Regions from separate parts of the Caldanaerobacter sp. genome, predicted to be linked through region 1. Evidence: riboswitches for the same ligand, from Rfam matches in the RefSeq annotation. Region 1 holds a riboswitch; each other region holds the start of a gene.
What was found. A riboswitch is a leader RNA that binds a small molecule or an ion and turns the genes downstream of it on or off. The one in region 1 is predicted to bind cyclic di-AMP.
Positions count from the first base shown of each region.

Region 2: linked by a shared signal. The riboswitch ahead of ACPLVE_RS06485 (LysM peptidoglycan-binding domain-containing protein) and the one ahead of ACPLVE_RS04340 (NAD/NADP octopine/nopaline dehydrogenase family protein) in region 1 are both predicted to bind cyclic di-AMP.
Region 3: linked by a shared signal. The riboswitch ahead of ACPLVE_RS05425 (ABC transporter substrate-binding protein) and the one ahead of ACPLVE_RS04340 (NAD/NADP octopine/nopaline dehydrogenase family protein) in region 1 are both predicted to bind cyclic di-AMP.

Region 1 covers NZ_JBNATX010000008.1:31,964-39,316, reverse strand. Annotated here, with positions in the region: gene ACPLVE_RS04355 (LCP family protein) at 1-516, shown strand, start outside; gene rsfS (ribosome silencing factor) at 521-874, shown strand; gene ACPLVE_RS04345 (helix-turn-helix transcriptional regulator) at 961-1,611, shown strand; cyclic di-AMP (ydaO/yuaA leader) riboswitch at 1,689-1,821, shown strand; gene ACPLVE_RS04340 (NAD/NADP octopine/nopaline dehydrogenase family protein) at 1,926-3,026, shown strand; gene ACPLVE_RS04335 (cobalamin-dependent protein) at 3,023-4,675, shown strand; gene ACPLVE_RS04330 (D-alanyl-D-alanine carboxypeptidase family protein) at 4,848-6,101, opposite strand; gene ACPLVE_RS04325 (helix-hairpin-helix domain-containing protein) at 6,221-6,817, shown strand; gene ACPLVE_RS04320 (coiled-coil domain-containing protein) at 6,870-7,353, shown strand, end outside.
Region 2 covers NZ_JBNATX010000017.1:18,410-25,762, forward strand. Annotated here, with positions in the region: gene ACPLVE_RS06470 (PIG-L deacetylase family protein) at 1-510, shown strand, start outside; gene ACPLVE_RS06475 (gamma carbonic anhydrase family protein) at 504-1,058, opposite strand; gene ACPLVE_RS06480 (creatininase family protein) at 1,154-1,873, opposite strand; gene ACPLVE_RS06485 (LysM peptidoglycan-binding domain-containing protein) at 2,017-2,823, opposite strand; cyclic di-AMP (ydaO/yuaA leader) riboswitch at 2,824-2,955, opposite strand; gene ACPLVE_RS06490 (ATP-binding protein) at 3,010-4,374, opposite strand; gene ACPLVE_RS06495 (response regulator transcription factor) at 4,378-5,067, opposite strand; gene aroA (3-phosphoshikimate 1-carboxyvinyltransferase) at 5,085-6,356, opposite strand; gene ACPLVE_RS06505 (prephenate dehydrogenase) at 6,367-7,212, opposite strand; gene aroF (3-deoxy-7-phosphoheptulonate synthase) at 7,209-7,353, opposite strand, start outside.
Region 3 covers NZ_JBNATX010000012.1:33,965-41,317, reverse strand. Annotated here, with positions in the region: gene ACPLVE_RS05440 (ABC transporter substrate-binding protein) at 1-672, shown strand, start outside; gene ACPLVE_RS05435 (peptidoglycan D,D-transpeptidase FtsI family protein) at 674-2,335, opposite strand; gene ACPLVE_RS05430 (beta-glucosidase family protein) at 2,513-4,687, shown strand; cyclic di-AMP (ydaO/yuaA leader) riboswitch at 4,722-4,856, shown strand; gene ACPLVE_RS05425 (ABC transporter substrate-binding protein) at 4,939-6,492, shown strand; gene ACPLVE_RS05420 (ABC transporter permease) at 6,542-7,353, shown strand, end outside.

The DNA of each region.
Region 1 (7,353 bases):
ATTCTTTTGAAATTACCTCAACTATTAAAGACAGTCAATCAATATGTAGAAACTAATATTCCTCCCTCTCTCATGATCAAATACGCCGAGTATACTGCAAAAGTCAGTAAAAATGACATAATTACTGCTACGTTACCTGGAAATCCGGAGTATATAAATGGTATAGCTTATTATGTCGTAAATCCAGAGGAGATAAAAAAATTTATGTCAGATCTAAAAAAGGGGGAATTAAATCAGTCTGTTAAGGTAGAAGTATTAAATGGGTGTGGCATTCCCGGGGCTGCAGGGAAAGTGGCGGAAATTTTAAAACAACAGGGCTTTGATGTAGTTCGAGTGGGGAATGTTAATGGTGCATCTTATGATACTACTCAGATAATTTTAAGGAGTGGGAATAAAAAAGTTGCAGATGAGCTTAGAAAATTTCTTAAAAATGCTGTGATAGTAGAGGACTACCAGAAAAAAAGCGATGCTGATGTAACCATAATTTTAGGAAAAAATGTAAGCTTAGAGGGGTGATTTAGTGATAGAGACAAGGGAGAAAGTGAATAAAATCTTTAGGATTTTAGATGAAAAAAAGGCTTTTGATGTGAAAATTTTGTATATTGGCGAACTTACTACCATTGCAGATTATTTTATAATAGCAACCGGTAAATCTAGTACACATGTGCAGGCATTGGCGGATGAGGTGGAGAAAAAATTGGGAGAAGAAGGTATATTTGTGGACCATGTGGAGAAAGACTTTGCGTCTGAGTGGATTTTAATGGATTATGAAGACGTAGTGGTTCACATTTTTCAGCAGGAAGCAAGGGAATTTTACAGTCTTGAAAGATTATGGGCAGATGCTAAAGAGATAGTGCTTGACAACAGAGGATAAGGCATGTATAATAACGTTAATAAATTTTTAATCATTTCTTTTTTCACATCCGCACACAATCTGGTATAATAGGGGGATTCAATCCGATGGGTACTCATCCGCTTTTAAAAAGTATTGCGCCTATAGTAGAAAGTCTTGCAAACACATTTGGGAAAAATTGCGAAGTAGCTCTTCACGACCTTTCATCACCTCAAGGGCCTATAATTGCCATTGCTAATGGGCACGTTACTGGGAGAGAAAAGGGGAGCCCTTTGCCTGATGTGATTCAAAAGGCATTAAAATCAGACAGTTTAGAAGACATGATTAATTTCAAAAACAAGTCCAGAGACGGGAAGATATTAAAATCTTCTGCTATTTTTATAAAAGACGAAAATGGGAAAGCTGTAGGTTGTTTGACAGTAAATATAGACATATCGGAGTTTATTCTTGTAAAAAATACTTTGTCAGAATTCTGTGAAATATCAGAGCCTTCAGAGGAAAACAAGGAATCTTATACAGGTAGTGTAAGCGATGTTTTAGAAAGTATAGTGAACACGACATTGGAAAGTTTCGGAAAACCTGTAAATTTCATGACAAAGGAAGAAAAAGTGCAGATAGTTAAGATGCTGGATGCAAAGGGTACCTTCCTTATAAGAGGTGCTGTAGACTATGTGGCAAAAATTTTGTGCGTGTCCAGATACACTATTTACAACTATCTGGATGAAATAAGAGTAGGAGAAGATTTTGGAAAATACTGACACCTGATTCCTTTATTTTACTTTACAAACATTTTATTTTATGATATAATAAAAACGGGTTTTTGTATAATTGAATAACATGCTAAACGCTGAATTCGTTAAGAAGCGGGGGACCCACTCTTTTGGGGTGAATCCATCTTTTATAAGATGGTAGGGTTATCTTTCGACCCGAACCCGTCAGCTAACCCCGTAAGCGTTGAAAGAGAAGGATGATAGCATGTAAGGTGTCTTATTACCTTTTTGACACCGAAAATAAAGCTATAGAAGTCCTTCTATAGCTTTTTCATTTCTTTGGCAAGGGGGTGGGTATAGGCATGAAAATGCCTTATTTTGCTGTAATCGGAGCGGGTAACGGGGGGCAGGCAATTGCCGGACATCTTGCATTAAAAGGATTTAAAGTAAATTTATACAACAGAACTTATGAAAAATTGATTCCAATAATACAAAAAGGTGGTATAGAACTAGAAGGAGAAGTTGAAGGATTTGGGAAGTTGAATCTTGTCACTGACGATATAGCCAAAGCTGTAAAAGATGCAGATATGATACTAGTAGCTGTGCCTGCATCTGCCCATGCCACGATTGCAGAAGAGCTTTTGCCCCACTTAAAAGAAGGTCAGATAGTAGTATTAAATCCGGGAAGAACAGGGGGAGCATTGGAAGTTCACAACATATTTAAAAAGAGAAGTGATATAGAAGTTGTCGTTGCTGAAACCGATACTTTTATCTATGCTTGCAGGTCTTCTAATGGTAAGGCCAGGATATATAAGATTAAAGACATAGTGTCAGTTGCTGCAATTCCTAAAGATAAAACGGAAGAAGTAGTGGAAATTCTCAATATCGCTTTTCCACAGTTTGTAGCTGCTGAGAATGTGTTAGAAACCAGCTTCAATAATTTTGGAGCAATTTTCCATCCTGCTCCAACGCTTTTAAATGCTGCCAGGATTGAGACTACTAAAGGAAATTTTGAATACTACAGAGAAGGGATTTCACCTTCTGTCGCTAAAATCCTTGAAAAGATTGACAATGAAAGAATGATGGTAGCAAAAGCTTTAGGCGTAAAAACTATCTCTGCTAAAAGATGGCTTAAAGAAAGTTATAACGCTGAGGGAGATACTCTTTATGAAGCTATACAGAACACAAAAGCTTATATAGGGCTTATGGCACCTGATACTGTAAATTGCAGGTATATTTTTGAGGATGTTCCTATGAGCCTTGTTCCTATCTCTTCTATCGGAAAAGAAATAGGTGTGAAAACACCTACAATTGACGCGATAATACATTTGGCTTCTGTAATGCACGGAAAAGATTACTGGGAAATAGGAAGAACTGCTGATAAACTCGGAATAAGTGGAATGTCTCCTAATGAGATCATAGAACTAGTAGAAGGGAAGAGAAAGGAGGTTGCGACAGCATGAGAAAGCTTATTGTTGCCGGTTCAATTGGAAATTGTGTTCATGTTGCTGGCGTGTATAATTTCTTAAAGTTTGCAGAACAGCAGGGTTATGAGACAGTGTTTTTGGGGCCAGCCGTTCCAATAGATAAATTGATTGAGGCTGTAAAAGAGTATCAACCTGAAATTGTAGGGGTAAGTTACAGACTTACTCCACAAGCTTTGGAGAACTTGTTAAAAGAACTTAAAGATAAGATAGAAAGGAATAATTTAAAAAATATCAAATGGGTATTTGGAGGGACAGAACCCAATGCAGAGGTCGCAAGAAGATCAGGGATATTTTCTGCAGTTTTTGACGGCACAAAAGGAGACGAGGAAACTATCAATTTCTTAAGAGGAGGAATTTCATTTTTTCAGAAAAGAGTTTTTGCAGATACTCTGATTGGAAGGATTGAGGATAAATTCCCCTATCCCATCATAAGACACCACTTTGGACTTCCTTCATTGGAGGATACCATAGAGGGTGTCAAAAGAATAGCTGAGGCAGAAGTTTTAGACGTGATTTCCATAGCTCCTGACCAGAATGCACAAGAGCACTTCTTCGATAAAAAATACGATCCAGCTCTAGATGGAGCAGGAGGAGTTCCTATAAGAAAAGAAGAGGATTTAATACGAATATATGAAGCATCAAGAAGGGGTAATTATCCACTTTTGAGGTGTTATAGCGGAACTAATGATGTTTTTAAGATGGCAGAAATGCTTTTAAGGACTATAAAAAACGCATGGGCTGCTATACCATTGAGCTGGTACAATGTGCTTGACGGGAGAGGCCCAAGAGATGTAAGAACTTCCATAAGGGAAAACCAGCAATTGATGAAGTGGCATGCAGAAAGAGGTGTGCCTGTAGAAGTAAATGAGGCTCATCACTGGAGCTTAAGAGATGCCCATGATGTTATAGGGGTTGTAACTGCGTTTCTTGCGGCATATAACGCAAAGAAAATGGGGGTTAGGGATTATGTAGCACAGTTTATGTTCAATGTTCCAGCTTCTATTTCCCCTAAAATGGACTTAGCAAAGATGCTTGCAAAAATAGAACTTATAGAGGACTTAGAAGATGAAAACTTTAGAGTGATAAGGCAAGCAAGAGCAGGTCTTGCAAGTTTTCCCTCTGACCTTTTAGAAGCAAAAGGACAGCTTGCTTCTAGCGCATATTTATCTATGGCTATTAAACCTCACATATATCACGTAGTTGGATATTGTGAAGCTCACCACGCGGCAACGCCTGAGGACATAATTGAAAGCGTGAAAATAGTAAAGGCTGTGATAAAAAATACTATGTTTGGAATGCCAGACTTGACTAAAGACGAAGATGTGATAAAGAGGAAAGAACAGCTCAAAAAAGAAGCAAGGATTTTGCTTGAGGCTATAAAAGAAATAGCGCCCCATAGTGAAGATCCATGGTCTGACCCGGATGTTTTGGCAACAGCTATAGAAATAGGTCTTTTAGATGCACCTCATTTAAAGGGTAATAAATACGCCAAAGGAGCTCTTCAGACAAAAGTTATAGATGGAGCCTGCTATGCCTATGACTACGAAAAGCATAGGATCATACCAGAAGAAGAAAGGGTAGAGAAGATTTTAAGAGAGTATAAAAAAGAACGCTCCCTTTTGTAAATTAAATTTAGGAAAAAGAAGGGCGCGAATTCTCTTCTTGCGCCCTTTTATTTTTGCATTTCCAAAGCAATAACTAAACTTGGGGACCTTTTACAAGCATTAACACAAAATGCTATTTAAGCTAAAAAGGACTTTGCCAACAAACTTAAAGGAGGGATGTGTCCCCTCCTTTTTAGTATTTGTTAGAAAATATAAATCTTTTTCTTTGCTTTATTTTTTGCCTTCTCCAGAGAAGAAAAGCTAGGCTAAAAGAAGCTATGCCAAAGATCAATTTTAGAGGATGTGCAATAGGATTTTTTTCCTTTTCGTTGTAGTAATTCCCCAAAAAGTTTTTATACACATCTTCTGAGGCAATTAGCGGGTTTGTTCCTATCTCCTTTCCATCAAGTGTGTATTTTATATATCCTAAGACTTTACCTTTTTGAATGGGAGCTTTTATGTCTTGTTTTAGTACAACTTCTGTTTTTATGGCATTTTCTTTACCTTTTGGAACCTCATAATAAAAGTCCTTTTGTGCAATTAAAGGAAGCTTAAATCCGCTTTTCCCAAGATCTATAGAAGTTATCACCTCGCCCTTTTGTGTTACTCTTACAAGGGAAAAGTTTTGAAAACCGTAATCTAAAAGCTTTATAGTATCTGTCCAAATGTTTATGCCTTCATCTCCCATTATAACAGATATAAGCCTGTGCCCGTCTCGCGTTGCAGAAGCCACCAACACTTGTCCTGCAGCTACAGTGTAGCCTGTTTTTACGCCATCGGCTCCCTCATAATAGAAACGAGAAGGTTTAAGTAAGCGATTGCTTATCCATAGGTCTCTCGGTTTGTCGAACTTGTTTGTCGGAGGGATTTGATAATGGAGAGTGCTCACAATTTTCCTAAATTCTGGATTTTGCATGGCATATCTTGCAATTTGTGCCATATCATATGGCGTAGAATAATGATTTTCATCAGGCAATCCATTTGGATTTACAAAATGGCTGTTGTAAGCACCTATTTCCCTCGCTTTTTCGTTCATCATTTTAGTAAAATTTTCTACACTTCCACCTATATGCTCTGCAATTGCTATTGCAGCATCGTTTGCAGATTCTAACATCAAAGCATAAAGCAACTGTTCAAGGGTGAGCTGTTCGCCCGGAGATAAAAATATTGAATTTCCTTCAATTTTAGTTACATTTTCACTACAGGTTACAATATCATCCAGTCTTCCTTTTTCTAAAGCAAGTATAGCAGTCAAAATCTTCGTAGTACTTGCTGGGTACATTCTTTTATGCATGTTTTTGTCATATAGTATCTGACCTGTAGTGAAGTCTATCAATACTGCGGTAGGTCCGACAATTTCTGGAGGTTTCAAAGTTTCTGCGTATGCTGAGATTGACAAAAAAGAGATTATAATTATCGCGAAAAAAGCTATTAATCTTTTAGTCATTTTCGCGCCTCCATTGTATTGTTCATAATTAAAGTATACCAAAAAAATGATAAAAGTAAAAAGGAATTTTTTAATGGGTGTAGAAATAAATAAAGGAGCTTGCAAAATGAGGTGATCTTATGGTACAATTTACCAAAAGACAGCAGTACGCCATAATAATCCTTTTGTCTGTAATATTGCTTTTTTCTGGATATGTAATGTATAGAAATAGCCAGCTGAAGGCCGATTTTATTGTAGATACTTCTCAATCTGAGTTAACAGCTGAAAAGGCCTCAGAACATGAACCTATTGAAATAAAGGTTTATGTTACTGGAGAGGTGAAAAATCCAGGGGTTTACATAATGAAAGAGGGAGAGAGGGTGATAGATGCTATAGAAAAAGCAGGAGGAGTGCTTGAAGAGGCGGATTTATCTAATATCAACTTGGCTCAAAAGGTAAAAGATGAACAAATGATAAAGGTATTCAAAAAAGGAGAAAAAATTGAAAATTCTCCTTTATATGTTAATTCTTATTCAAATTCAAAAAAAGTGAATATAAATACCGCTACAAAAGAGGAACTTCAGACTCTGCCCGGCATTGGTCCAGTTACTGCTGATAGGATCATAGAATTCAGGGAGGCTAAAGGACCCTTTAAAAAGATCGAAGATATAATGAATGTTCCTAGAATTGGTCCTAAAATGTTTGAGCAGATAAAGGACAAAATTACAGTAGATTAAATAGGATTTAGTTCCATATGGAACAAAAAATTACATATAAATGAGGGGTGCTATGAAAAGGATAATTTCGATTGCATTGACAAGCATCTTTATAATTAACTTTCTTATAGTGAAAGGCCAAGAGGGAGAATTAGGGGAATTTTATCAATTAAAACAAAAGGAGCAGGAGGTCATTATAGAAATATTAAATCTTGATGTAGAAAAACTAAAATCCCAAAAGAAGTTGGAGGAGATTACAGCAGAAATAGAAAAACTTAACGTAGTAATTGAAGAAAAAGAAAAAGAAATTGACAGGGTTTCTAAGGATATAGAAAAAGAAAAGATTATATTGAATAGCTGGTTTAGGTTTTTATATATGTCAGGTACTAATGCAATTTTGTCTTTGTTGTTGATGGCAAAGGATGCAACGGACCTCCTTCACAGGCTTATCTATATAGATGTGGTTACAAACTATTATTATGACAAACTTGAAAATCTTTATAATCTCGTGAAACATAAGAAAGAGGAAGAAAAACAGCTTGCTCAGGAAAGGGAAC
Region 2 (7,353 bases), on a different contig from region 1:
ATGTACAAAACTCAAATGAAGGTAATGAAAGATTTCCTGCTGGCTTTCGACAGGAAAACAGAGCTCTATGGCTTTTACAGTAATGGCAAATTGAAAAAGTACAATAAAAATTTGAATTTTGAAGAGTATAAAATAATATTGGATCCTGTGAAAGACAATTTGAGGGATTATGAAAACGGCAGTCTTGACATAATAGCTGTATATGGATACATGAAAGACGACGTCATGACCATAGCTATAAAATGCAGGGAAAAGGCAAGAGAAGAATATGAATACAGTGTGAATATCATATTTTTTGAAGATTACAAGGAAGTAAAAAGGCAAAGCATTAAATTTAAAAATAAAAAAATATTTCCTTTAAAAGCAAAAGGTTTCATAAAAAACGGAATATTATACATATCTTTTCCCGTAGATAAAGAATTTGACGCGATTTACCTCTCGGCATCTACTTTTTCAGGAAAAAAACTTGTCGATAAAACAGCATGGAAACTTTTAAAGAAAATTCAGTAGCCTAATAACCTGTAAGGGTTGCCCACTATTTTCCCTAAAGAATTAAATTTTTCTGCAAAACCTTTCTTGCCTATATCTAGAGGTTTTAAAAAAATCTCTATGTTATCTTCTTTCAAAAACACCCCCGACTCCACCATAGTATTGTCAGGCATTTTTATCCCTTCTAAAGCAGTCCCAATTCCTATATAACAGTTATTACCTATATGAGAATTGACTATAATGCTTTTGACATTCAAAATAGTGAAATTTCCTACATGGCACTCTCCCTTTATTATCACACCATTGGATATTATAGCTCCCTCTCCTATCGTGATTTGGGAAGCTCCTATAGTGTTGATGATTGATCCATCGTAAATCACAGCCCTGTCTTTTATGATTATTTTACCTACTCGATAATTATCATCTATTTCGTCTGCTCTTATAACAACATTGGGTCCGATATATACATTTTCTCCTACCACAATGTTTCCTATCAAAATAGCTGTATCATCTATATAAGAAGTATGAGATATTTGGGGATAATTTCCAAATATATCTTCTCTAATCATAATTTCACCCCATATAAGTTAATCATTATACCTGGTTATAACAGTTGTTTATATTATACCATAAAAAAAAGCACTTCACAACAAGAAGTGCAATTCTAAAAATAAAAAATTTCATTTTTTACATTCATTATTACTTCAATAATTTTTTCCGTCACGAGTTTGAAGATCTTTTCACCTTTTTCTTTTGTCGCAAGTGTAGCATCCCCTGACATAGCATTTTCATAAAGCGTTTTTCCCCTGTCTTTAAAATAAACCCTGTAAATAGGCTTCTTTATATTTTTTGTGGCCTTCTCCATCTTAACAAGTCTTTCATCGTAATACAAAATCGCTGACGTCTCGTCTTCTCCAGCATGTCCCTGCCCCTCTGTAATTGTGAGGATCTCTTTTGAAAAATCTAACCACCAGTTTATTGTAAGGACGGTCATCCCTAGTTGAACCAGCTTTTCACTGGCAAGGTTTAAAGCAGTGATATTACCCCCGTGCCCATTTAAAAATATAAGCTTTTTTAGGCCATTTTCATATAAACTTTTCCCAACAGCATATACATACTCTGCCAGCACTTCTGAAGGCACGTGAATTGTCCCGGGATAGACTGAAAGGTCATAGCTTTGACCATAAGGTATCTCTGGAGCAATCCACACATAATCACCAATTTTTTCTTCAATCATTTTACAAAAAAGCCTGGGAGAAAAAATATCTGTCCCAAGAGGAAGGTGCTGACCATGAGCTTCTACAGAGCCAACGGGCACTATTACTATATCTGATTTTTTTAAATTTTTCTGGAAGTCATCAGATGTATAATCCACTATGTACATAGAAACACCTCCAAAATTTTTCTAATCTAAAAATAACATTTTTTAGATATCAAAGCAAGCAATTCATAACTGAAAATAAAAGATATCTATGAGTTTATAAAAATTAAAAGAGGCGGTTATCCCGCCTCTGTCCTCTCATCGCCTTACTTCCCATAACAAAAAACCATATTACCTATCCTTGCCGCTATGGGTAAAGACCAAAGCCAAGCATTCGTAGAACTTTGATCAAAATAGTACAAGGCTCCGTTTGTTGGATCGATCCCACTCAAAGCATCTCTTGAAGCAGCTATAGCTTCTTTAGATGCAGGTCTATTTATCCATCCGTTTAATACAGGAGTAAATTGATAATTGCCCCACGCATCTACTTGATATATAACGTCTTTTATGGTGCTTGGGAAAATACCACTTTTAACTCTGTTTATCACCACAGCCGCTACCGCTACTTTGGCTTGATATGGTTCTCCATCTGCTTCTGCTGTAACAAGTCGTGCAAGAAGGTCAAATTCCTCTGAAGTGTAAGGTATTACGCTCCTTTGAACATAACCTCTGCTAACATCGTTATAGGTGCGAGATGAAGAATCAACAGGTTTTGGTATGATAAACACCTGACCAGGATATATGACATCACTTTTATAATCGTTTGCAGCTTTTAAATTATCTACAGTAATCCCATATTTTTTGGCTATTAAGTACAAACTATCGCCTTTTTGAACCACATATATGTTATCATTACCAGGCACTTGCAGCACTTGGCCAGGATATATTGTAGTAGTCTGTAACCCATTTAAAGCCATCAATTTAGTGTAAGTAATGCCATATTTTTGACTTATCCCCCATAAAGTATCTCCCGGTTTAACAGTATAAGTAGCGGCAAAGACAGTCTGAAATAAAAATAGCCCTCCGATTATCAATGCGATGAGAGGCTTTGCCTTGATATGAACTCTAGACATTACCTTACCCTCCTTTGCCTCCGGGGTTAGTTGACGGGTTCGGGTGAGGGCTACCCTACCACACAAATGTGGATTCACCCCCAAATTAACATCCCCCGTACCCCACTATTGGGGATTCGGCATGTTTTATCTAAATTATACACAGAATGAAAAATCCCTGTCTATATTAAACTGATGGGAATACAGTCATTTGCTGTCATTATCAATCGGAAACAACACTGTGAATTCCGACCCCTCTCCTACTTTACTTCTTACATGAATCTCTCCACCATGTTCCTCTACAATCCATTTTGCAATTGAAAGCCCTAAACCCGTTCCCCCTGTCTCCTTAGATCTGGCCTTATCTATCCTGTAAAACCTTTCAAAAATATGAGGCAATTCTTCTTCAGGAATTCCTATCCCATTATCTCTAACCTTTATATAAGCCCTGTCACTATTTCCTATCTCAATCTCTATCCTGCCATCCTTTAAAGTATATTTTGCTGCATTATCAACAAGAATCCTCAAAAGTTCTTTTATCAACCTTTTATCTGCTTTTATATTTACACTTTCTCCTTTCAACAAGATGTCCTTGTCTTCATAAATCAATTTAATCTCCGCGATTACTTCTTCTGCCATCTCTTTTAAGTCAAAAGTATCTTTTTCTAACTTTATCGACCTGTCGTCACCTCTAGCCAAAAAGAGAAGCTTCTCAACAAGATTTTCCATCTCAAGGGTTTGCTTTTTTATGGCTTTAATCCCTTCCTCCAATATCTCTTTATCCTCTTTTCCCCATCTATCCAGCATGTCTATGTACCCTTTTATTATAGAAATAGGAGTCCTTAATTCGTGGGAAGCATCAGAAACAAATCTGTTTTGACGTGCAAAAGATTCTTCAAGCCTGTCCAACATATCGTTAAAAGTCTTTGCAAGTCTCACAAGTTCGTCTTCTTTGCCGTAAACTTTAAGCCTTTTACTGAGTCTCTTAGCATCTATCTCTTTTACTTCTTTTATCATGTAATCTACCGGCTTTAATGCCCTTTTTGTGACTAAATAACCTGTTACAAAGGATATTAATATGCCAGCTCCATCGGCAAAAAACATCAAAATAAAAAGAAGCTTCAAAAAAGCATACTCATTTTTCATATCTTTTACAACCTGAATATAAAAAATAGAATTGTCTTTTTTGAATTTTGTATTTAAATAAACTAAATCTTTGTCGAACTCATCAATCTTAACGGGAACCCCTAAATTAATTGCATACGGAATATAAACTTCTTCTAAATTTTTTGATTGGTACACAATATTCCCTTTTGAATCGAATATTTTTACATAAATATTTTCATCTGCTATTCCAGAAAACACCATATCTTTTGGAATGCTGCTCATGTCTTTAGCCGATATGTCAAGCTTTGACGCTATAACTTCCGACTGAACTGTTACCTGTTTCATTGACTGATATATGAGGTAATATTTTAAAGTATAAAGCACTGAAGCATTTAAAAAAATTAACACGCAAGAAAAGACAGCAGAATAAAGAAGTGCTATCCTAAAGGTTATTCTTCTCGGCATCATCTAATCTTCATTCCCATCAACCCTCAAAATGTAACCCACACCTCTTATAGTGTGAATCAACTTCTTATCAAAAGGGTCATCAATCTTACTCCTCAAAAACCTTATATACACATCCACTACATTTGTATCACCGTAATACTCATATCCCCATACTGCCTGCAAAATCCTCTCTCTTGAAAGAGCAATTCCAGCATTTCTCATCAAAAACTCCAAAAGGTCAAACTCTTTTTTAGTAAGGTCAATTTTTATACCCTGTCTTCTTACTTCATATGTATTAAAATCTATAACAACATCCGCAAACTTCAATACTCCTCTTTTCGAAGGTAGATTTTTTTTCCTCAACGCAGCTCTTACTCGAGCAAAAAGTTCTTCTATGGAAAAAGGTTTTGTGACATAATCATCCGCACCTATATCTAAACCTTTTACCTTGTCTTTTACCTGATCCTTTGCTGTAAGCATTATTACAGGTATATCAGATTTCTCCCTTATCTTCTCTAAAACCTCATATCCATCTATCACTGGAAGCATTACATCTAAAAGTACGATATCATAATCTCCTTCTAAAGCTTCTTTCAACCCCGAAACCCCATCATATGCTATTTTTACTTCATATCCTTCGTGTTCAAATTCTAACTGTAAAAATCGAGCTATTTGTCTCTCATCTTCTACAATCAGTACCTTCTCCTTCATCGCTATCACCAATAAAATTATAGCATATCAAATGTCTTATAGAAATCGGGATATGAAATGTCGACGCATTCAGCCTTCTTAATTATGGTCCGACCTTCTGCCAAAAGGCCAGCAATCCACAAGGACATGGCCACACGGTGGTCGTTGTAGCTTTCAACTTCGGCTCCTTTTAAAAAGCCTGTCCCTTCTATAATCATTCCATCTTCTGTCTCAAAAATTTTAGCTCCCATTTTCCCAAGTTCTGATGTCATTGATTTTATCCTGTTGCTTTCTTTTACCTTCAACTCCTCCGCATTTTTTATCACAGTTATCCCTTCTGCAAAAACCGCTGCAACTGCAATAATGGGAATTTCATCAATAAGTTTAGGAATAAGGTCTCCGCCGATTTCTATACCCTTTAATTTAGAACTTTCAATTACAATGTCAGCTACTTTTTCATTATTTACATATCTTTCATTTATAAGCTGAATATTTCCTCCCATATCTCTTAAAACATTTATAATTCCCGTTCTTGTAGGATTTACATTTACATCTTTTATAATTACCTCTGAATTAGAAAGTAAACTCGCTGCTACTATAAAATAAGCAGCAGAAGATATATCTCCCGGCACTATAATTTTCTGCCCTTTTAATTTACTTCCCGGATAACAAAATATTTTCTTTCCGTCTATCTTTATCTTAGCACCAAAATTTTGAAGCATAAGCTCCGTATGATTTCTCGATAATGTAGGTTCCTCAATAACCGTCATGCCTTCCGCATAAAGACTTGCAAGCATTATGCTGGATTTAACCTGTGCACTGGCAATAGGCATTTTATACTCTATTCCTCGAAGTTTTCCACCTCTTATTTTGACAGGAGCAAAATTCCCTTCCCTTGCCTCTATCTTAGCTCCCATGAGAGTAAGAGGCACTATCACTCTTCCCATAGGCCGCCTCTTTATAGAATCATCCCCTGTGAGTATTGTCTCAAACTCTTGCCCTGCAAGTATTCCCATCAAAAGCCTAATTGTTGTCCCAGAATTCCCTACATCTAATATTTCACTGCTTTTGCTAAGGTACAATCCTTTTCCATACACTTTCACTCTATTTCCTTCTACTTCAATATCCACACCTAATTTTCTCATACACTCTACAGTAGAAAGAGTATCCTTAGCAACAAGGAAATTTTCTACTTCTGTTAGCCCTTCAGCTATTGAACCTATCATGATAGCTCTATGCGATATGGATTTGTCTCCAGGAACAGAAATAACGCCTTTTAGACTTTTCTTTTTTATTACCTCTACCTCCATCTTTTACACCTCAAACTTCTATGTTTTTCCTGTATTCTCTTGCCCTATTAAGAAAATCTACTAAAAAATCTTCATCTTCTTCCTCTAAATGCTGTATAAAGTCTTCAATGAGGTCTTTATAACTTTTAAGCAACTCAAGAAGCACTTCTTTGTTACTAAAAATTATGTCTTTCCACATTTCAGTTTGAGAAAGAGCAATTCTCGTAGTATCTTTAAATCCTCCTGCAGCATATTTTAAGGCATCTTTACACTCTCTATGCGCAAAATTAGAAAGTGTGGTAGAAATTATATGAGGAACATGACTTATAACTCCTACTATCCTGTCATGCTCATTATAATCTACAATGACAGGTTTTGCACCTATCTTTTTTATTATTTCTTTTACAAAAATCTCTAAAATTCCTTCTTCCACACTGTCAGAAGGAACCAAAAAATAAAAAGAATCTACAAAAAGGTCAGGGTGAGAATAATCGTACCCTGCCTTTTCAGTACCAGCCATAGGATGTCCTCCAATGAAGTAAAAATCCAGAGGTAAAAACTTCTCTATCTCTTCCATGACAACTTTTTTAGTGCTACCAACATCAGTTATTATACATCCCTTTTTAAGATGAGGATATATATTCTTAACATTATCAGCTATTTTCCCCACAGGAGTGCAGATAAAAAGAACATCTACTTCAAGTGCAAAATTTATTTCCCTGAAGGCTTCAGAAATTGTACCCTCTCTTAAAGCCTTATCTAAAGTTTTTGTATCAACATCCACTCCAATGACATCTATATCTGTATACTTTCTTAAAGCTTTTGCAATAGACCCGCCTATAAGGCCCAGTCCCACAACAGCTACCTTCTCTATCATGCCAGTTCCCGCCCTACAGCTTCAGCAATAATTTTTAATTCTTTCACCAAGCTCTCAAAATTGTCTGGGGTCAAAGACTGAGGCCCATCAGAAAGAGCATTTTTAGGGTCAGGATGTACTTCTATGATAAGTCCATCCGCT
Region 3 (7,353 bases), on a different contig from region 1:
TTGGGTCTACCACTTTTTAATGGAACTTACAGCCTCTGGGGTTTTTTAATGCTAGACGGGGGAAAAGCTTATGACAAGGGCAAATACGCTTTTTTTGGGCCACAGGCGATTTCCTCACTTCAAAAAGTGCTTGACATGGCTGGAAGATACAGCGTGATAAATCCAGTTTCACTTGAGGGAGATAGAAAAAAACTGTGGGATGAGTTTACTTTGCGAAAAAATACAGCTGCATTAGTGGAAGAAAGTTTCAGGATTGCTGAGCTTAGCAATCTGTTTAAAAAGGGCAAATTATTTGAGTTTTATGTGGCTTTTTATCCTACGGGGGAAAGTGGCGTCCCTCTCACAATTTCTCCAAAAGTATATGGGTATGGAATAAAAAGAGAGGAAGACCCGAAAAAATTAGAGATGGAATACAAATTCATAAAATTCATTGTTCAAGATAGAGAAGAAGTGTTGAAATTAGGCTATATACCTGCACAAAAAGAATTTAAGATCGAGGACGAAAAAATGAAAAAGATTGAGGAGGCAGTGAAATATACAGAATTACCACCTATTGTTAAGGGGTGGGAGAAAATAAATAATGTTATTATTGAAGAGGTGAGAGAGGGGATTAGGGAGGGAAAGAATGCTTATGATGTCATCACAGAAATAGAAAAAAAAGTTAAAGAATAAACTATTTTCTTACTGCCTCATAATAAGAGAGCGTGTCTTTCAATATTTCCTGGGCTATTGGAGCAGCTACCTCTCCTCCCATATGTCCACCTTGCGTCGGATTTTTTACTATGACAAGGACCGCTATTTTTGGATTTTCTACAGGAGCAAAACCTGCAAAAGAAGCAGTGTATTTCCCTTTCTGGTAATTTTCTGTAGTGCCAGTTTTGCCGCCAACTCTGTAACCGGGGACCTGAGCCAATTGTCCGGTTCCCTCTGTCACTGTTTTTTCTAATATGTCCCTTAGAATGTCGGAAGTCTTTTTAGATATTACTTGTCTTACTGCTTGAGGCTTAAATTCCTTTATAATCTTGCCTTCATTTTTAATGTATTTTACAATGTGCGGGTACATGAGGTCTCCGCCGTTTATAACTGCTGAGAAGGCTGTAATCATCTGAATGGGGGTTACTGCAATTCCCTGTCCAAAGGACATGGTGGCAAAATCAACAGGATACACTTTATCCTTAGGTAAAATCATTCCTTCTGCTTCTCCAGGAAGTTCAATTCCTGTGGGGCTGCCGAAGCCAAAAGCATATATGTATTTGTAAAAAGTATCCAAACCCAATCTTTCGGCGATTTGCATAAAGACTGTATCACTCGATTTTTCTATGGCTTGAGCAAAAGTTATATTTCCAAGGACCGTCCAGCTTCTAATTTTTTTGCCAGACACTTCATAATACCCTGGGTCAAAGAATTGCTCTTCAGGGGTTACCACGGCGGAGTCCAGCGCCGCTGCCGCTGTTATTACTTTAAATACAGAACCAGGCTCGTAAATGCTGGATACAGCTGGATTTGCCCAGTATTCCTGAGATGGAACTTTCTGTGGGTCATTGGGGTCAAAGTCAGGAAGGTTTGCCATTGCCAGGATTTCTCCTGTCTTTGGATTCATGACAATTGCAGTTATTCCATCTTCTGGTTTGTACTTTTCATAGGCTTTTTTAATGGCTCTCTCTGCATAAGCTTGAATGACGGAATCGATGGTTAAAACTACATCTTCCCCCTCTTTCGGTTTGTGATATTCTGATGGTATTCCTATTTTATGTCCTTCTCTGTCTACTAAGGATATTTCTCTTCCAGGGACACCGCTTAAATATTTGTCAAGAGAGTATTCTAGTCCATAAAGGCCGTATCCGTCAACCCCAGTAAAACCAAGGACTTGAGATAACATTGTGCCATTTGGATAGTTTCTCATAGAAGTATTCTCTACGTATATTCCAGAAATGTTAAGCTTTTTTATAGATAAAGCTTTTTCCATTGGAACAAATCTTTCAAGCACTGTCCATTCCAAATCTTTTTTAGATAAAACCTTGAAGAGGGCTTCTTTGCTGATAGATAAATATTTTGACAGTTCTTCTGAAGCCTTCTCGGGGTCTTTTATGTATTTTGGAGAAGCGTATACATCCGCAGCAGGTATATTGCAGGCGAGTATATTGCCGTTTACATCGTAGATATTTCCTCTCTGCGGCCTTATTATTATGTCCGCTGTTGTCTGTCTTTCTACGGCAAGGGAGAGCTTTTCAGCGTTTATTACCTGTATCCACACAAGCCTTCCTATAAGTATGGAAAAAAGGATTAGAAAAAATACAAAAAGAAAAAAAGTGCGAAGTTTAAGGCTCTTTGTCACGACTTTCTACTCCTTTTTTTATTTGTTTTCACAAAATAATTATATCACAATTCCCAGCCGAAAAGACTGTTAAAAATTTTTTGACTTGAAATCTAGGCTATAGTAAAATCTATGTAAGGCAAGAATTCGTTATCAAAAGGGGGATTAGTAGTGGATATTGATAGGATAATTTCAGAAATGACTATCGATGAAAAAATTAGTTTGTTGGTAGGGATAGGTACACCTGGAGAGTTTGGCAACCCTCCTTCCAGAGTGAGAGGGGCTGCTGGAGAGACAAGGGAGATAAAAAGACTTGGGATTCCGCCTACGGTTCATGCCGATGGCCCTGCAGGATTGAGGATCGAGAAAAATGCTACTGCTTTTCCTGTAGCTGTTATGATAGCTTCTACCTGGAATAGAGAAATGGCACGGAAAGTTGGAGAAGCCATGGGAGAAGAAGCAAAAGAGTATGGAGTGGATTTCCTGCTGGCTCCCGGAATGAACATACATCGAAATCCGTTGTGCGGCAGAAATTTTGAGTACTATTCAGAAGACCCTTTTCTTACTGGGGAAATGGCGGCTAGTTTCGTAGAGGGGGTTCAGAGTCAAGGGGTTGGGGCTTGTCTCAAGCATTTTGCAGGAAACGAACAGGAAACGAAAAGGTACACGATTGATACGATAATATCTGAGAGAGCTTTGCGGGAAATATATTTAAAAGGGTTTGAAATAGCAATTAAAAAAGCCAAACCCTGGACGGTAATGAGCGCCTATAACAAACTAAACGGTTATCACGCTTCGCAAAATGAGTGGCTTTTGACTGAGGTTTTGAAAGAAGAGTGGAAATTTGAAGGGTTTGTAATGAGCGATTGGTACGCGGGGGACAGTGCTTCTTGTCAAATAAAAGCTGGAAATGACCTTATCATGCCTGGGGAAAGCCAGCAAAGGTATCCGGAACGAAAAAGGGATATCGAGGAGATAAAGGAAGCTCTTGAGAAGGGACTCATAACGGAAGAGATTATAAATGAAAGGGTTAGAAGAATTTTAAAAGTTTTAACAAATACTATTTCTTTTAAAAAGCACCCCTATTCTGATAAGCCGGATTTGGAAAAGAATGCAAAGATTTCTTATGAAGCGGCATCAGAAGGAGTAGTTCTTTTAAAAAATGATAAGGTTCTACCTTTATACAAGGGTGCAAAATTAGCGATTTTTGGTACAGGACAGATTGAGACTTTCAAGGGAGGACTTGGGAGTGGAAATACCAATCCTAAATATGTGGTTAGCATATTGGAGGGTTTTAGAAAAAGAGGCTTAAGCGTAGACGAGGAGTTAGCGGCGACATATGAAGAGAAGGTAAAAAAGATGAGGCAGGATGAATATAAGCCTACGAAGGCTTTTGGAAATTGGCTTCTTCCGAAGCTTCCAGAGGACTGGTTCGATGAAATAGAATTAGAGAGAATTGCCGAAAGGAATGAGGTAGGAATTATAGTGATAACGAGAAGTTCGAGTGAGGGGATAGATAGGGCTCTGGGAGAAGGTTATCCAATTCCTACCTCTGAATGGGTAAAAGATGAAGAAGCTTTATCCCGCGTCATACCTTATTCTTATTACTACCTTACACAAGATGAAAAGAATCTCATAATAAAAGTCTCTAGGGCTTTTCACTTGAAGGGGAAAAAAGTCTGCGTCATGCTTAATATAGGAGGAGTTATAGAGGTGGCAAGTTGGAGAGATTTTGTAGACGGAATACTTCTTTTGTGGCAGCCGGGTCAAGAAGCAGGGTATGTGGCTGCAGATATATGCTCTGGGGAAATTAATCCCTCTGGCAAGTTGCCTACTACTTTTCCGATGGATTACAAAGACGTGCCTTCATGGACCTATCCAGGAGAGCCAAAAGAAAACCCGGAAAGAGTAGTGTATGAAGAAGATATATATGTGGGCTACAGGCATTATGACACTTTCGGGAAAGAGGTTGCTTATGAGTTTGGTTTTGGCCTGTCTTACACGGAATTTGAATACAAAGGCTTAAGAATCGAGAAAAGAGATGAGGCTTTACAAGTGGAATTTGAAATTAAAAATGTTGGCAATTGCCCGGGAAAAGAGGTGGCACAGGTATACATAAAAGCGCCTAAAGGTAAAATTGACAAGCCCTATCAGGAATTGAAAGGTTTTGAAAAGACCCATCTTTTAAATCCGGGAGAGAGTCAAGAGATAAAAATAGAGATTCCTCTAAAGAGTCTTGCAAGTTTTGATGGGAAGGATTGGCTTTTAGAAGGAGGGAAATATCTAGTAAGAATTGGTTCTTCTTCGAGAGACATAAGGCTTATTGGAAGTATAGAAATTGAAGAAGAGAAGAGATATTCTGTGTTTGACTAACTGGTAAAAGTATGGTACAATTTAATAAACAACTTAATCGTTATCGCTGAACCCGAAAAGGGGCGGGGGACCCACACTTTTGGGGCGAATCTCTTCTTACGGGAAGAGTAGGGTTACTCCTTCGACCCGAGCCCGTCAGCTAACCTCGCAAGCGTGGGAAGGAGAAATATCCAGGACCGCTGGATATTTCAGCGGCCTTTTTATACCCCCGTCCTTACCATAAATTTACATTTAAGGGGGTATATTTTATTATGAAAAAAACTGCTATCCTTTTGGCACTTCTTTTATCACTTTTGCTCGTTTTAGGGGGATGTACATCCTCTAAGAAAGTAACTTCGGAAAAAGATGGGGGAACCATTGTAATAGCTTTGAATAAGGGCAGCATTGTGACATTGGATCCGGCCGATTACAGAGATAGAGAGACTGAGACAGTAATAAGAAACATATTTGATGGGCTTGTGACGCGTACATACGATGGAAAAGTAGTCCCTGAAATAGCAGAGTCTTGGGAAGTTATATCGCCTACAGAATGGGAGTTTAAAATAAGAAAAGGTGTGACTTTTCAAAATGGAGACCCTCTTACAGCCGATGACGTCGTATTTACATTTAATAGAATAATAAAAGAGGGGGGACTTGAAGGGAAAACTTCTCCAAGAAAAGGCTTGATGGGACCTGTGGAAGATGTCAAAAAGATCGATGACTATACGGTTAGATTTATACTAAAAGAGCCTTTTCCGGTTTTGCTTCAGGCACTGGTTCATCAGCAGATAATACCAAAAAAATATTATGAAGAAGTGGGGTACGAGGAATTTTTAAAGCATCCTATAGGAGCAGGACCTTTTAAGTATGTATCTGGGAAATTGGATGAGCAGATAGTTTTGGAAAGGTACGATGGATATTACGGTGGTTCTCCAGACATTCCCCCTGTTGGTCCTCCAAGTCTAAAAAGAGTTGTATTCAGAATGATACCTGAGCCCTCTACTGCAATAGCGGCTTTGGAAAAAGGAGAGGTAAATATAGTTCAGTATATCCCGCCTGACATGATAGAAAGGCTAAAGAAAAATCCAAACATACAGGTAAAAGAAAACATGGGGACAAGGGTGTATATACTCGAGATAAATAACAAAATGCCACCTTTTGATAATCCAAAGGTAAGACAGGCTTTAAATTATGCAATAGACATGGATTCTATTGTAAAAGAGATTTACAAAGGTTATGGGGTAAGACTTGCAGGGCCAATGCTTCCATATGCTTTTGCTGCAAATACTGATTTAAAGCCCTATGAGTACAATCCTGACAAGGCAAAAGAGCTTTTAAAAGAGGCTGGAGTTTCTGATTTGAAAGTTGTCATAGATACGCAGCCTTTTAGAGAAGAGGAAGCCTTGGCTATAGCTAACATGCTTGAAAAAATGGGCATAAAAGCTTCTGTAAGGACTTGGGAATGGGGAGTTTTGCAGTCAGAGATACAGAAAGGCACCAGGCAGCTATATCTTACTGACTGGGGAAATGCGTATCTTGATCCATTTGATTTTTTAAATCCAAAGCTAAAGACAGGTGAAAGAGGAAACTATTCTTTCTACAGCAATAAAGAGGTTGATAAGCTTTTAGATGAAGCGGCAAAAGAGACGGACAATGCTAAAAGAAAAGAGCTTTACTACAAGGCTCAGAAGATAATATATGACGATGCTCCATGGGTGTTTGGATATTCTTTAAAGACTGTAGAAGCAGCGACTAAAAATGTAGAAAACTGGAAGCCAAGTATGGACAGCAGAGAAAATATGCACAGAGTAAAGCTTTCTGAATGAGCAAAAAGGGGGTACCCCTTTTTGCTCTAAAGTGGATGGGGGAATTTTTATGAGGGAAGTTAAGGTTTTAAAAAGGGTATTTTACACAATTCCTATAATGCTAGCAATAGCTATAACGGTGTTTGTGTTTATGAGATTTACGCCAGGGGACCCTGTTGACATAATGATGGGAAAAGAAAGCATGGTGTCACAGCAGGATATAGAACTTTTAAAGAAGGAGTTTAATCTTGACAAACCGATATATACACAGCTTTACATTTTCCTTGCAAATCTTTTAAAGGGAGATTTGGGAAAGTCTATAACAAAGGGAGTTCCTGTAATTAAACTTATTAAAGAAACTTTACCCGCCACAATTGAACTTGCTCTGGCTGCATTAACCCTCGGGATTTTAATAGGTATTCCCATAGGGATTATATCTGCTGTCAAGCAGAATTCCTGGATTGACAGAAGTATGATGGCAATATCCTTTACAGGAATATCAATGCCTTCTTTCTGGCTGGGATTGATACTCATTCTAATTTTCTCGGCTAAGTTAAATTTACTTCCGAGTCAGGGCAGAATAAATTTTCTACTTCATATACCTAGAATAACAGGTTTTTACACTATTGATTCTCTTCTTGCTGGAGATTGGGAAGCCTTTTTAAGCAGTATAAGGCATCTTTTTTTGCCTGCTCTAACTTTAGCAGCTCCTTTAGCAGCTGTTCTGGCAAGAGTCATGAGGTCCAGTATGCTGGAGGTCTTAAGAAATGACTATGTAGTCTTCGCAAGGGCTAAGGGAGTGCCTGAGAAATTAGTAATACTTAAGCATGCTGTAAGAAATGCATTGATTCCGACAGTCACGGTATTAGGCATGGAAGTGGG